4 regions of the Bifidobacterium sp. MSK.17.10 genome follow, and region 1 is predicted to be linked to each of the others. Evidence: riboswitches for the same ligand, from Rfam matches in the RefSeq annotation. Region 1 holds a riboswitch; each other region holds the start of a gene.
What was found. A riboswitch is a leader RNA that binds a small molecule or an ion and turns the genes downstream of it on or off. The one in region 1 is predicted to bind thiamine pyrophosphate.
Positions count from the first base shown of each region.

Region 2: linked by a shared signal. The riboswitch ahead of KSX58_RS01995 (hydroxyethylthiazole kinase) and the one ahead of KSX58_RS04200 (ECF transporter S component) in region 1 are both predicted to bind thiamine pyrophosphate.
Region 3: linked by a shared signal. The riboswitch ahead of thiS (sulfur carrier protein ThiS) and the one ahead of KSX58_RS04200 (ECF transporter S component) in region 1 are both predicted to bind thiamine pyrophosphate.
Region 4: linked by a shared signal. The riboswitch ahead of KSX58_RS08570 (ECF transporter S component) and the one ahead of KSX58_RS04200 (ECF transporter S component) in region 1 are both predicted to bind thiamine pyrophosphate.

Region 1 is NZ_JAHOJD010000004.1:50,824-54,129, forward strand. It holds gene KSX58_RS04185 (acyltransferase) at 1-540, shown strand, start outside; gene KSX58_RS04190 (hypothetical protein) at 702-1,013, opposite strand; gene KSX58_RS10590 (DUF4839 domain-containing protein) at 1,012-1,371, shown strand; TPP riboswitch at 1,342-1,445, shown strand; gene KSX58_RS04200 (ECF transporter S component) at 1,477-2,091, shown strand; gene KSX58_RS04205 (TenA family protein) at 2,171-2,872, shown strand; gene KSX58_RS04210 (aldo/keto reductase) at 3,006-3,306, opposite strand, start outside.
Region 2 is NZ_JAHOJD010000002.1:124,920-128,225, reverse strand. It holds gene KSX58_RS02005 (aldo/keto reductase) at 1-776, opposite strand, end outside; partial or broken gene KSX58_RS02000 (MerR family transcriptional regulator) at 1,038-1,447, shown strand; TPP riboswitch at 1,625-1,738, shown strand; gene KSX58_RS01995 (hydroxyethylthiazole kinase) at 1,729-2,613, shown strand; partial or broken gene KSX58_RS01990 (thiamine phosphate synthase) at 2,746-3,306, shown strand, end outside.
Region 3 is NZ_JAHOJD010000003.1:147,399-150,704, forward strand. It holds gene KSX58_RS03375 (thiazole synthase) at 1-481, opposite strand, end outside; gene thiF (sulfur carrier protein ThiS adenylyltransferase ThiF) at 638-1,351, opposite strand; gene thiS (sulfur carrier protein ThiS) at 1,404-1,598, opposite strand; TPP riboswitch at 1,826-1,929, opposite strand; gene KSX58_RS03390 (aldo/keto reductase) at 2,034-3,065, shown strand; gene KSX58_RS03395 (MarR family winged helix-turn-helix transcriptional regulator) at 3,249-3,306, shown strand, end outside.
Region 4 is NZ_JAHOJD010000009.1:68,313-71,618, reverse strand. It holds gene KSX58_RS08575 (ABC transporter ATP-binding protein) at 1-923, opposite strand, end outside; gene KSX58_RS08570 (ECF transporter S component) at 1,044-1,658, opposite strand; TPP riboswitch at 1,690-1,792, opposite strand; gene KSX58_RS08565 (P-loop NTPase) at 1,911-3,032, opposite strand; gene ligA (NAD-dependent DNA ligase LigA) at 3,098-3,306, opposite strand, start outside.

The DNA.
Region 1 (3,306 bases):
ATCGCCACCGACATGCGATTCGTGGCACCCATTGCGCTCGTATGCGTGCTGTTGTCGGAGTGGACGCAGTGGCCGCCGTTGCGTCACATGGCCATGTTCGCGCTTGGCGTCGCGTTGGCGAAACGGCTTACGGACAACGGGCGCGAGACGATGCGCGACGTCGTTGCCGTACCGCTCGCCCTGTGTGGCATCGTCTTGGTTTGCCAAAGCGGTTTCGGTTTGCTGCCTGGTATTGTCGCCCAACCTTTGGCCGTGTGCGGATGCCTGATATTGGTGGTGTTCGCACTTACCTGCAACGTGGTATCCGACCTGCTTTCCACGCCACCTGTCCGTTGGCTGGGGCGCATTTCATTCAGCCTGTATCTGACCCATCTTCCCGTCCGCGACTGGATTGTGCCGTACATTCCCGTACAGGGTCTATTGCGCCCGATGGTTTTGTTTGCATTGTGCCTTCTGGTGGCGGAGGCGTTCTATCTTGCCGTGGAACGGCCTGCTACCAGACTGTCAAGGAGGCTGGGAAAGGCGAAAAGGGAAGCCTGATGTATTCCGCTTGCGCATGGTGCTTTAGGCGGAATCGCCGGTTTGCATGAATGGCGATTGAGCGACCGGTATACGCTTCCTGCGAGGACATGTTCGGCATGTTCCGCGGCAAGGCGTGCATTCGGAAACTGATCCGCGGAAACATGTCCGGCCACGGCAAGTCAGTCGCCATCACTTTGGAACATGGCATCCACGGAAGCGCGTACCTGCCCGGTGTCCTGTCGTGGCCCGTCAAATACCATCAGGGAGATGGAGTTGGTACGTAGTTCACTCAGCGAGCTCAGCAACGGACGCACCGCCGCGGTGCTGCCCAAAGCGACCGTGCGCCCGTCATCATCAAACGGAACAGGACATCCTACATGTTTATGAGTATCAACAGCTATCAGAATCTCTTCGACCGTCTTGAGGATAAGTTCGATGCTTGCCTCGCCGACGCCCGCATAGCCGAGAACGATGGACGCCGCAACAGGCATGGACTCTGATCCGACGCAGACGGTATTCGTGGCATGTCAATTGAATTATGATTCCCTTAGTTTCAGATTCGAAGGAATCGTCTGGAGCGATTTCCACGACGGTTCGGTCGGCATTCCCGCCTTCGTGCGCGAAGGACAGAACGTCCACATCAAAGCAACAGTGGACAAATACAATCCCGACAGCGGCTTTCCCGCATATCGATGGGTTCCGTGTTTTTCCGAAGGCTCAGGACTTTCGGAAAAACACGGAACCCATTTTTCCATTTCACGAGACTTTTGGCCGACATGTGGAATACCAGCCTGGAAACGCGCCGAACCATGTAATATCGCTTGCGGACACGGGGGCCATTATGGCTGAGAGGAAGCGACCGCTTCAACCGTATGAACGTATACCGGATAATGCCGGCGCACGGACGTCTCTCTACTTCCCGTGCCTTTGCATAAGAGAAAGGCACATACCTTTATGACTGAAGAAAACCAGTCTTCCGCAGTTCGCAAACCCAACGTCAAATGGCGTGTGGTCGACATCGTCGTGGCCGCGATCGTTGCCGTCGCATCCGGCGTGATCTTCTGGGCCTGGGACTTCATCTACGCCGTCCCGACCGCCCTGTTCGACAGCCTCACCCCGGGACTGGGCGGACTCTTCCATTTCATGTGGCTGTTCGCCGGCCCGCTCGTGGCCATCATCATCCGCAAGCCCGGCGCGGCCTTCTTCGGCGAAACCATCGCCGCGGTCATCGAAACGCTGCTGGGCAATCCATTCGGCGTGGCGCACGCACTGCTGATCGGCATGGCCCAAGGACTCGGCGCCGAAATCGGCTTCGCGGTCTTCGTATACCGCAAGTGGAACCTGCTCACCGTGACCCTGGCCGGCGCGTTGACCGGCCTATCCAATGGCCTGTACGAATGGGTCGTCACCGCCGGCTGGTCGACACTGCAAGGCGTCGTGTTCACCGTCTGCTGCGTCATCTCCGGAGCCGTATTCGGCGGAGCGCTCATGTGGTTCGTACAAAAGGCGCTCGCCAAAACCGGCGTGCTCGACCGCTTCGAATCCGGCAAGGCCGACGTCGTGGCCTGAACCACGCAACTCACAATCCAACAACAAACATAGAAAACATGCCGGCCGTCCGCCGGCGTATCCAAGAAAAGAGAAAATCATGACCAACCACGTTCCAGAAGCAACGAAACCCGCCAGCGGAGACTACGCTTGGCTGGGCGCGGAAGCCGGCTCCGTCGCCGACCTCATGTACATGCTCAACACCGAGGACTGGTACGACGCCATCAACTCGCGTTTCGTCAGCGAGCTGCTTGACGACACCTTGCCGGAATCCATCCTCAAGGCGTATCTGATTCAGGACTTCAAGTTCTATAACAACGGCATGATGGCACGTCTCATCAAACTCGCTCCACGTCAGGAGACCAAGGACATGCTCGCGGCGCAATCGCAGTGGTTCGCCGACAACGAGGCCACCTACTTCGAGCACTTCCTCGAGGCCTATCACGTCGGCCAGGAGGAATACGACGCGACCGAACCGACCCCGGCCAACAAGGAGTACGGCGCATACCTCGACAGCCTGTCCGACAAGAGCTGGCCGGAACTGATCACCGCGATCTGCTGCATGGAATGGCTGTACCTCGCATGGGCCAAGCGCACCGTCGATGCCGACGTCATCCAGCAGGTGCCGGTGCACAAGGGCTGGGTCGACCTGCATGAAGGCGCGCACTTCCGCAAGTGGGTCGGCGACCTCATCTCCCTGGTCAACGAATACTGCTCCATCGATGGTCCGGAAGCCGAAGTGTTCCGCACCATCGTGCATCTGGAGCGCCGCTTCTTCGACGACTCCTACCCGCAGGAGTGAGCCTGCGATCCACGACCGCATAAGCCATGAGCCTGGCGCGTACGATCGATGTCGTACACGCCAGGCTCATTTGTTGCGGTTCCGTCCGGAGCCCGATTTCCTCGTGCGCGGCTGCCGCGCGAGGGCGGCCCGTCTACAGCGAGATCCCGTCGATGCGGCGGAGCTCCTCGTCGCTGAACGAAGTGTTCCTAAGCGCACCGATATTGTCGATCAGCTGCTGTGGACGGGACGCTCCGACCAGCACCGAAGCCACCATGCCGTCGTGCAGCAGCCAAGCCAGTGACATTTCGGCGAGCGTCTGTCCACGCTCGGCGGCCAGATCGTTCAGGTCGCGAATCTGCTGAAGCCGTTCCGGCGTCAACGCGCTCTGCTGCAGGAATCGTCCGTCATGTGCGATTCTGCTGTCCGCCGGAACGCCGTTCAGATACCGGTTG
Region 2 (3,306 bases), on a different contig from region 1:
GCGATGGTTGTCATCTCGCTGTCGGAGAGCCGGAAATCGAAGATGTTCAGGTTTTCTTCCATGCGCTCCTTGTGCGTGGACTTGGGCAGAGCGACGATGTCGCGCTGGGTGAGCCAACGCAGGATCACCTGCGCGACGGACTTGCCATGTACCTCGCCAATCTTGGCCAGGGTGGGATTGGAGAACATGTTCTGCATGCCCTCCCCGAACGGAGCCCATGCTTCCTGAGCCACGCCCCGCTTGACCATGTTCTTGCGAGCTTCGATCTGCTGGTTGAGCGGATTAGTCTCGACCTGATCGGCCATCGGGGCGATCTCATTGAAGGCGACCATGTCGGCCAGACGGTCCGGATAGAAGTTGCTCACGCCGATGGCGCGGATCACGCCGTCCTTGTAGAGCTTTTCGAGTGCACGCCACGCGCCGTAGGTATCGGAAAACGGCTGGTGCAGTAACACCAGATCGAGATAGTCGGTGCCAAGCTTCTTCAAGGACACATCGACGGACCTCAGCGTGTTCTCATAGCCGTAATTGCTGATCCAGATCTTGGTAGTGAGGAACAGATCCTTACGATCGATACCGGAATCCTTGATTCCTTGGCCGACTTCGGCCTCGTTGAAGTACGACTGTGCGGTGTCGATATGGCGGTACCCGGTCTCGATGGCCTCGCGCACGCAGCGAGGAGCATCGTCCTTGCTGATCTGGAAGACGCCGTATCCGATCTTCGGAATCTCAACACCGTTGGCAAGTTTCACGTATTCCACTGTTTTTCCTTCCATAAATTCGTCGGTATTCAGTGCCGGCATGTATGCCGTTCTGACCCCCAAGATAAAATCCGGTAGCTGCTACCGGTCAAATTACGGCACGCCGGTACTATCTACCGGTATTAATAACCGGAAATGTGACATGATAGGTACAAACAAAAAAGAACAATGCGCCTCAAGCCCGACCCCATCCGGCGGCACCCGCCGAACGTCCTGCCGCGCAGCGTCCGAAAGGAGCCACGTATAGCAATCACGGCAGTGCCACTCCATAAGAACATGAAAACCTATACGATGAAGCAGGCCTGCAAACTAACCGGCATGAATTACGAAGCATTGAAGTTCTATTGCAATTCAGGACTCGTGCCCGGTCTCAAACGAGACCAGAACAACCGACGCGTCTTCGACGCGCGATGCATCGCATGGATCAACGACCTGACATGCCTCAAACGCTGCGGTCTGGGCATCAAGGAGATGCGGCACTACACGCAGCTCTGTCTTGAAGGTGAGTCATCGATACCGGAACGTCAGGAAATCCTTGCCGAAAAACGCGAGCATCTGGAGACGCAATGGAGGAACTGCGTAAAGCCATCGCCTACATCGATGAAAAACAGCGCTTCTACGCCGACGTGACTGCCGGCAGGACGGCATACTGCAGCAACGTCATCGACACGACGCAAAGCGACTGACTGCGTTCCGTAGGTGATTTTTGCGTTCCGTAGGCGATCAGCTTCGAATCCGGACACGAGCAAACGCCTAATTCCAGGCATCTCGCCGATGCTTATCCGGCAGCAACCACCTACGGAAGCCCAAAATCACCTACGAAATCGCGCCTGTCAAGGGACGTAGATAGATTAAGCACTGTTGTAAACATGCGGGGGTGCTTGATGGCCAAGTCCATCAAGCTGAGATAGGCATGAACGCCTGACCCTTTGAACCTGTTGGTTAGGACCAACGTAGGGAGCAGATCATGAGCGATGACTCATCCGCCAATGACGCACTCGGCGCATTGCGTGCCGCCATCAAACAAGCCGTCATGGACGTACGCGAGCAGACGCCGCTGGCGCAGTCGTTCACCAATTTCGTGACCATCAATCTCGTTGCCAACGCACAGCTTGCGGCGGGCGGCACCGCGGCCATGAGCTATCTGCCGGATGATGTGATCGCCACCGCCGAAATCGCCGGATCGAACTACATCAACGTGGGCACGTTGCTGCCGTTCTTCAAGGACGCGCTGCCGGAAATCGCGCGCAAACTGCACGAAAACGGCAAGACGTGGGTGCTAGACCCGGTTGCTGCGGGCATTGGCGAAACACGCACGTTCATTCTTGAATCGTTCCGTGACGCGCCTCCGACCATTGTGCGCGGCAATGCGAGCGAGGTCATCGCGCTTGATGCGATGTGGGGGCTGGCCGACGCCGACAGCACTGATCCGACCACGCGTCCGGCTGGAGTGGAGGCCGTTGACGAGGTCGACGCGGCCATCGACGCGGCCAAACGTGTGGCCCGCCATTTGGCGAAGCACTCCCCCGTCGGCAAGGGCGCGGTTGCGGTGTCCGGCGCGGTTGATCTGGTGACCGACGGCGAGCGCACGTTCCGCCTGCCCGGAGGCAGCGCGATGATGACGAAGATCACCGGCGCCGGCTGTTCGCTCGGCGGCGTGACCGCAACGTATCTTGCCGTGGCCGAGCCGCTGGTCGCCGCCCTTGCCGCGTCGCTGCTGTATGATCGTGCGTCCGAAATCGCCGAAGTCAAATCCGATGGCCCCGGTTCGTTCCAGGTGGCGCTGCTCGACGCGCTGTGGAACGTCACCGCCGATCAGGTGGCCGCGTCCGACATCATCGAAACCAACTGACCGCAACGTTCCGTGGATGGTTTCGCACCATCGCAATCGTATATACGGAATATATACGTTCAGTGCGGTGCGACGGAAAATAACAAGACTTCTTCTGGAGCACTTACCCAAAGAACAACAAAGGGGAAACCAATGAATAATTATCCATTCGCCTCGATGCGCGACTGCTTTGATATGAGCGCGTATTTCGTGGTCGGTCCGCAGGATTGCAAGGGCCGGCCGGTGACGGATGTGGTGGATGACGCGTTGCGTGGGGGCGCGACGTTCATCCAATTGCGCGCCAAGAACGCGGATGCGAAGGATATCACCGAAATGGCCCGCGATATCGCGCAGGTCATCAAGAACAGCGGCAAGTCCGATTCCGTGGCGTTTGTGATCGACGACCGCGTGGATGTGGTGTGGCAGGCGCGCGACAAGGGCATCAAGGTGGATGGCGTGCATATCGGCCAGACCGATATGGAACCGCAGGAGGCTCGCGCGCTGCTCGGCGAGGATGCCATCGTGGGCCTGTCCGCCGAGACCGAAAGTCTGGTGAAGCTTATCAACGAGCTGCCGAGCGGCTGCATCGACTACATCGGCGCCGGCCCGCTACATGTGTCCACCACCAAGCCGGAGGCTTCCGTGGGCGGCAACGACGGTTCCGGGCACACGCTTGACGAGGAACAGATCAACGCGATTTGCGCGGCGAGCGAG
Region 3 (3,306 bases), on a different contig from region 1:
TGGTCTCCTCGTTGTCTGGCAGTAGATACTTCGCCTCGTGCTCGATTTCCACCTTCACGAAGTCCGTCTGGCACACTTCGCGGGCCAGACGTGCGATGCGCACCGCCTCCTCGGCGTTGCGCGCGCCCGACGTGTTCGGCAGCATGGTGATGCCCTTCGGAATGTAGTCGAGCAGGTTGTTTTCGGTGGTGCGGCAGCGGCGCAGCGCCATGGTGACGATCTGCGTGCCCGCGTTCTCGATGGTCGCCTTGATGAGGTTCAGGTCGTAACGACCGGAACCGAGGATGAAACGGCTCGTGAACTTGTGCCCGCCGAGAATCAACGGATCGGCGTCTCCTGTGGCGATCTCGTCGTACGCGTGCGCGTCCGGCTCTGGCAGAATCGCCGTGTTCGTGGTGGTGCCGACCAGCTCGTCAAGCGTGGCGTTCGGTGCGGCCGCAACATCGGCGGCTGCGGTGGTGATGGTGTTTTCGGTGCTCATCGTCGGTTCCTTTCGTTGGGGTGTTTGGTGTTGCTGTTGTTGCGATTGCTGTGCTGCTGTTGTGTTGCCGTTGCATCGCTGTTGTGTTGTGTGCAACGTGCGTTTGTAATCGCAATAAAAATTTCGATTACGGCAGTGGAGTAACGTAGCAGTGCGTCAGGCGTCTTCCTCGCCGAGGATCAGTCGCGTGATCATGTTCGCTTCGTGGCAGGCGACCACGCCCACGCGCGGCGCCATCAGGCCGGCACCCGGTACCGGAGCCGTCTCGCCATCGCCACAGAAGTAGAAGTTCTTCGAAACGCGACGCGTGCTCACCAGGTTGGAGCTGCGGAAGCCGGCCATGCCGGACGCGCTGACGAGCTTCTTGCCCGGCAGATTCTCCAGCACCGCGTTGACGAGCATCGTCTTGTTTTCCGGCACGTCGAACGCCTCGCAGATGATGTCCTCGTTTTCGAACAGCGTCGGCACGTTCTCGTCGGTCACCTTGACGGTGTCGATGGTGATCTCGATGAACGGGTTGATTTGGCGCAGATTGCTGCGCAGCGCCTCCGTCTTGTACTGGCCGAGGTCCTTCAGGAAATACTGCTGGCGATTCAGGTTCGTCATATCCACGCGGTCGAAGTCGATCAAGTGCAGGTGGCCGACGCCGATGCGGGTCAGCGCCACCGCGATGGTGGAGCCGAGGCCGCCGCAGCCGCAGATGGCCACGTGCGCCGCGTCGAGCTTGTCCTGCGTGGCGGCGGTGTGGCGGTCGAGCAGGGCCGCGCGGATCTCCTCGCGGCTGACCAGCGTGGCCGGGTCGGGCTGGTTGTCGAAAGCGTGCTGGCGGGCGTCGATCTGCGCCTGCGATGCGGATGGTTCAAAAGTCATGGTTGTTCTCGTATTCTCGTTTCCGTTCGTATGGTTTGTTTCGCTGCTGTGCTCAGCCGCCCTGCACGAACGTGACGATTTCCAACGTGTCGGTGCCCTTGAGCTGCGTCTGCGCACGCTGGGTGCGAGGCACGATTTCACCGTTGAGCTCCACGGCCACGCGGTCGGCGCGCAGACCGCGCTGCTCCACTAGTTCGGCCACGGTGATCGGCGTGGCGACGTCCTCTTCTTTGCCGTTGATGATCATTTCGGTTCCCTTCTGTATGTCAGGCCCCACGAGTGCCGTTCCCGCCGAAACGGACGTTCAGAACTGCTTTGTGGGCTTCCGAGCGTCTGCTTCCGGTGAATCGGACATTCACGGTTGGTACGAAAAAAGGGTCGCCGAAGGAACCGTACCCTATGAGGTGGTGCGCCCCTCCGTGACCCTAATCACGCGATATTCGGTTATCGCGAACGGAAATGAGATGCGCCTCGCGGCGCGAACAACCCGTCTCCTTACGGCGGCATTACCCGCATCAAGTCCTCGGTCGAAGCTCGTCGAGCTCCCTCTCAGCCTTCCGGCTCCCGTTCGGTTGTGCCCTCATCTTCCCGCACCCGCCCGACAACCCGCTCCGCGCTGTTTTGTGCGAGAATGGGTGGCGGATTTTGTAGCGACGGATGTGGCGACGGAAGGGAGACGGTTATGACGACCGCACGAAACATGGGCGAATTGGCGGGATTTGCGATTCCACGGCTCGGCATGGGCACGATGGCTTTGGCGATTGAGGGGCGTCCGGACCGCGATACTGCGATCCGTACGATTCACGCCGGCTTGGACGCGGGCGTGCGATATCTGGACACCGCCTGGTCGTATTACCTGCCAAGCCAACCCGGCACCGGCACCGCCGAAGACCTGGGCTACGGCGAAAAAATGGTGCGCGACGCGCTCGCCAGCTGGGACGGCCCTCGCGATGAAGTGCTGGTCGCCACGAAAACCGGCTATCGACGCACCATGGAGGTTCCCGCTTTTGTTGCTCCTGTGTCCGATTCGCCAGAATCGGACACTCAGGGGCGGGATTCCGAGGGCTGCAGTCGTCGGCCTGGCGGGGAACGCCAGCATTTGCAGGCGGCGGGCAGTCAATACGGGTGGATGGCGGATTCGCGCCCCGAAACCATGATTCGTGACGCCAAGGAATCCGCGCTGCACTTGGGCGTCGATACGCTCGACCTGTTGTATTCGCATGGCCCGGACCCGGAAGTGGCTTATGAGGATCAGGTCGGCGCGCTCAAGCAATTGCTTGACGAAGGCGTGATTCAGTACGCGGGCATCTCCCGTGTTGACAACGCGCAGATCGACACTGCCCGTGAGATGCTTGGCGACAAGCTGATCGCCGTGCAGAACCAGTTCTCGCCCTCGCACCCCGACCCTGAGCATACGATGGAGCACTGCGCGGAACTTGGACTCGCGTTCGTGTGCTGGAGCCCCCTCGGTGGCTTCCTCGACGCGTTCGACCAGCGCGCGTACGACCCGTTCCGCACGGTCGCCGGCAACCACGGCTGCTCCTACCAGCGCGTGGTGCTCGCCTGGGAACTGAGCCGCTACGAGCGGTTGTTCACCATCCCCAGCGCCCGCAATCCTCAGGAGATCAACGATTCCTTCGCCGCCACCGAACTGACGCTCACGCAGGATGAGCTGGCGATGCTGAACGCCTCCGTCGACGCCCGTCGCGGCTGAATTCCGCGCAATACGTACGATTGGCCGCGCCCGATTCCGCACAATAATCGCGATTCGGGCCGCGGCCTTTTTCGTGCCTTCTGTAGCTTGCTCGCTGCAAAATCGCCCTGGGAATAACTTACACTGTAAAATGTTTACACTGTAAGATATTATGACGGCGATTGCGACGGAAGGAGGTGCCGCGTGGGCTTTGAAGAGGAACTGTTCCACGAATTGGCGACCAACACATGGGACAAACGCT
Region 4 (3,306 bases), on a different contig from region 1:
GTCACCTCACCGGAATGGAATTCGAGGTCGATATGCTCGCCGAGCGGGAAATCATAGCCGAAGCTCAGATCCCGCGTGTAAAGCACGACGTCCTGCGGTTGCCGGATTTGTTCCGGTTTGGGCGCGTGGCTTTCGATGGTGCGGCCCGGCACCCACGCACCGCCGTCGGCAAGCACCTGACCCATGTGGCCGAACACTTCGTCTGGAGTGCCGTCGGCGATTACGCCGCCGACGTTCGAATCGGCTTCGGGTTTGCCCAGCACGATGACGCGGTCGACCAGGTCGAGCCACACGTCGATATGATGTTCCACCACAACCAGCGTCTCATGGGTCTGTTCGAGGACGTGGCGGACAGCGTCGTGCACTTCCTTGACACCGTCCGGGTCAAGGTTGGCGGTCGGTTCGTCAAGCAGCAGCAGGCCAGGGTGCATGGCCAGCACGCCCGCCAAGGCGAGGCGCTGACGTTGCCCGCCGGAAAGTCCTCGTGTGGAGCGGTCGAACGCCATGTAGTCGAGCCCGACGATGTCAAGGGCGGCTCGTGCCCGGTTCCAGATTTCATCTTTCGGCAGGTTCAGGTTCTCGCAGCCGAATGCGGTGTCGTCTCCGGCACGTTCGAGAATCGTCTGCGAGTCCGGGTCCTGAAGCACCAGCCCGCAACGTCCGCGCGCTTGTCTGGCGTCGACGCCGTCGATGAGCAGCTCGCCTTCCTGCTCGCCTTCGTCATCTCCACCGAGCACGCCAGCCAAACCGGACATCAGGGTTGATTTGCCTGCGCCGGAAGCGCCAAGCAACAGTACCCGCTCCCCCGGTTTGATGTCGAAGTCGACGTGTCGTAGCGCGAAATCCTTACGTGAGGCGTGTCTCCATCCCCAATCATGTGCGGTCACGCCGGCCGCTGTTGTGTTCTGAACGTCAGTGGTCATTCGTCGTTCTTTCTTCTGATTGTCATGCTGTTGTTTCGTATGCCGTTGTCATGCGATGCGCCATCACAAGAAAATCCCGCACCACCTTGATGTGATGCGGGATTTGCTTGCATCGGACAATCAGACCAGTTCCTGCGTACGACCGGATTCGAAGCGGTCGAGCACGCCGGTCTTGGCGATGGCCACCTGCAGGAGGTACATCACCGCGCCGGCGAGCACCGCGCCGGAAATGGCGGAGGCGATCAGGTAGATGCTGACGCGTAGCGCGCTCCAAGCCGGATTGGTAAGCCAGTAGTACAGGCCGCAGCCGACGCCTGCAAGTGCGCCGGAGATCGTGGTGGACAGCAGGTCCCACTTCTTATAGGCGAAGATGGCAAGACCGATTTCGGCGCCGAGGCCCTGCACGATGCCGACGATCAGCGAGCCGCCGACGCCCCACTGGTTGCCCATGGTGAGTTCGAGCGCGGCCGCGAGGGTTTCCGCGAACAGTGCGGCTCCAGGCTTGCGCACGATGATGGCGGCCAGAGGGCCTGCGAACAGCCAGAAAGCGTTAAGCAGGCCTTCGAAGCCTGGAGTCACCGCCTCGAAGAGGGCCAGCGGCGCGGTGCAGACGATGTCCCAGCCCCAGAAGATCACGCCGGATGCGACGGCGATGATGGCTGCGACGACGATATCGACCACGCGCCACTTGTTGTTGTGTTTGCGAACTGCGGAAGACTGGTTTTCTTCAGTCATGGGATATGTGCCTTTCTCTTTTCGTCAAGGCACGGGAAATAGAGAGACGTCCGTGCGCCGGCATTACCCGGTATACGTTCATACGGTTGAAGCGGTTGCTTCCTCTCAGCCATTCGGCCCCCGTGTCTGCGCCTGATATTACACAGGACCCACGATTTACGTCGGTTTTGTCTCATAACGGATTCCGTATTCCGTGGCTGAGTCGCATTCCGATGTGTTGTTTTGGAGGAACGCTCCAACCGTATGGTGATTTTATTGAGGCAGTCTCATCAGCGATTCGGCAAGATTCTTGAATGTTTCTCCGATACCGTCCGACCGCAACGCGCCCTCTTTGGTCAGGACTGCGGGCCGGCCTGCTTCGCCGGTTTCGCGCAGTTCAGGCTCCAATGGGAGTTGTGCGAGCAGTGGCACTTCATAGCCGAGGCTGTGGGTCAGCTGTTCGGATACGCGTGCGCCGCCACCTTCGCTGAAGATACGTAGCTTCTCGCCTTTGTGCTCGTAGTAGCTCATGTTCTCCACGACGCCGCGAACTTTCATCGGCACCTGCAATGCCACCAGGCCGGATCGTACCGCGATGTCGGAGGCGGATGGCTGCGGTGTGGTGACCACCACCAGTTCGGCGTTCGGCAGTGCCTGTGCCACGGAAATCGCCATGTCGCCGGTGCCGGGCGCCAGGTCGAGCAGCAATACGTCCGGCTCGCCCCACCATACGTCGGATAGGAATTGTTCCAAGGAGCGTTGCAGTCTTGGACCACGCCATAGGATGGCTCTGTCCGCGCCGGCGAACATGCCGATGGAGATCAGTTTCACACCCCATGCGGTGACGGGCATGAGCATGCCGTTGAGGTTCGTGGGCTGTGATTGCACGCCGAATAGCCTAGGCAGCGAGAAACCGTAGATGTCGGCGTCGATGGCGGCGGTATCGTAGCCGAGCGCCGCGAATGTGGCTGCCAGATTGGCGGTGACAGACGATTTGCCCACGCCGCCTTTGCCGGAGGCGATGGCGAAGATGCGGGTTTTGATGCCGGGTTTGTTGAACGGGTTCTGTTTACGTTCCGCTTTGAGGCCGGCCACCAGCTGGGTGAGTTTGTCTTGGCTCATGGAGCCGACTTCGATGCTGGGAATCAACGTGGCATCAGGATAGGAGGCGACCGTGCCGTTGATCTGGTTGGTGATGGTCTGCGACAGCGGACAGCCTTCCACGGTCAGTTCGACCCGCACCCGTACGTCGTACGTGTTGGTTTCGCCTGCCACTGGCGTGGCGTCAATGGCTGCGATCATGCCCAAGTCGGTGACGGACCTGCCCAGTTCGGGGTCAATCACTTTGCTTAGCCGTTCGTAGATGCGCGCTTCGATGGTGCGCTCGTCGCTCATGCTTCCTCCTTATGCCGCGTACCACAGTAGCGGTTCGCGGCACGGCTTGCCAGATGGTGTGGCGATTATTCAACTGTTCCCGTGTCGAGCAGCTGTTTGAATTGGTCTTCGTTGAGCATGGGGATGCCCAGTTCCTCGGCTTTTGCGGCTTTTGAGCCGGCATTCTCGCCTACGACGACCCAATCGGTTTTCTTGCTGACGGATCCTGCGGCTTTGCCTCCGCGCAGAACGATGGCCTCTTTTGCGGAATCGCGGGAGAATCCTTCCAACGAGC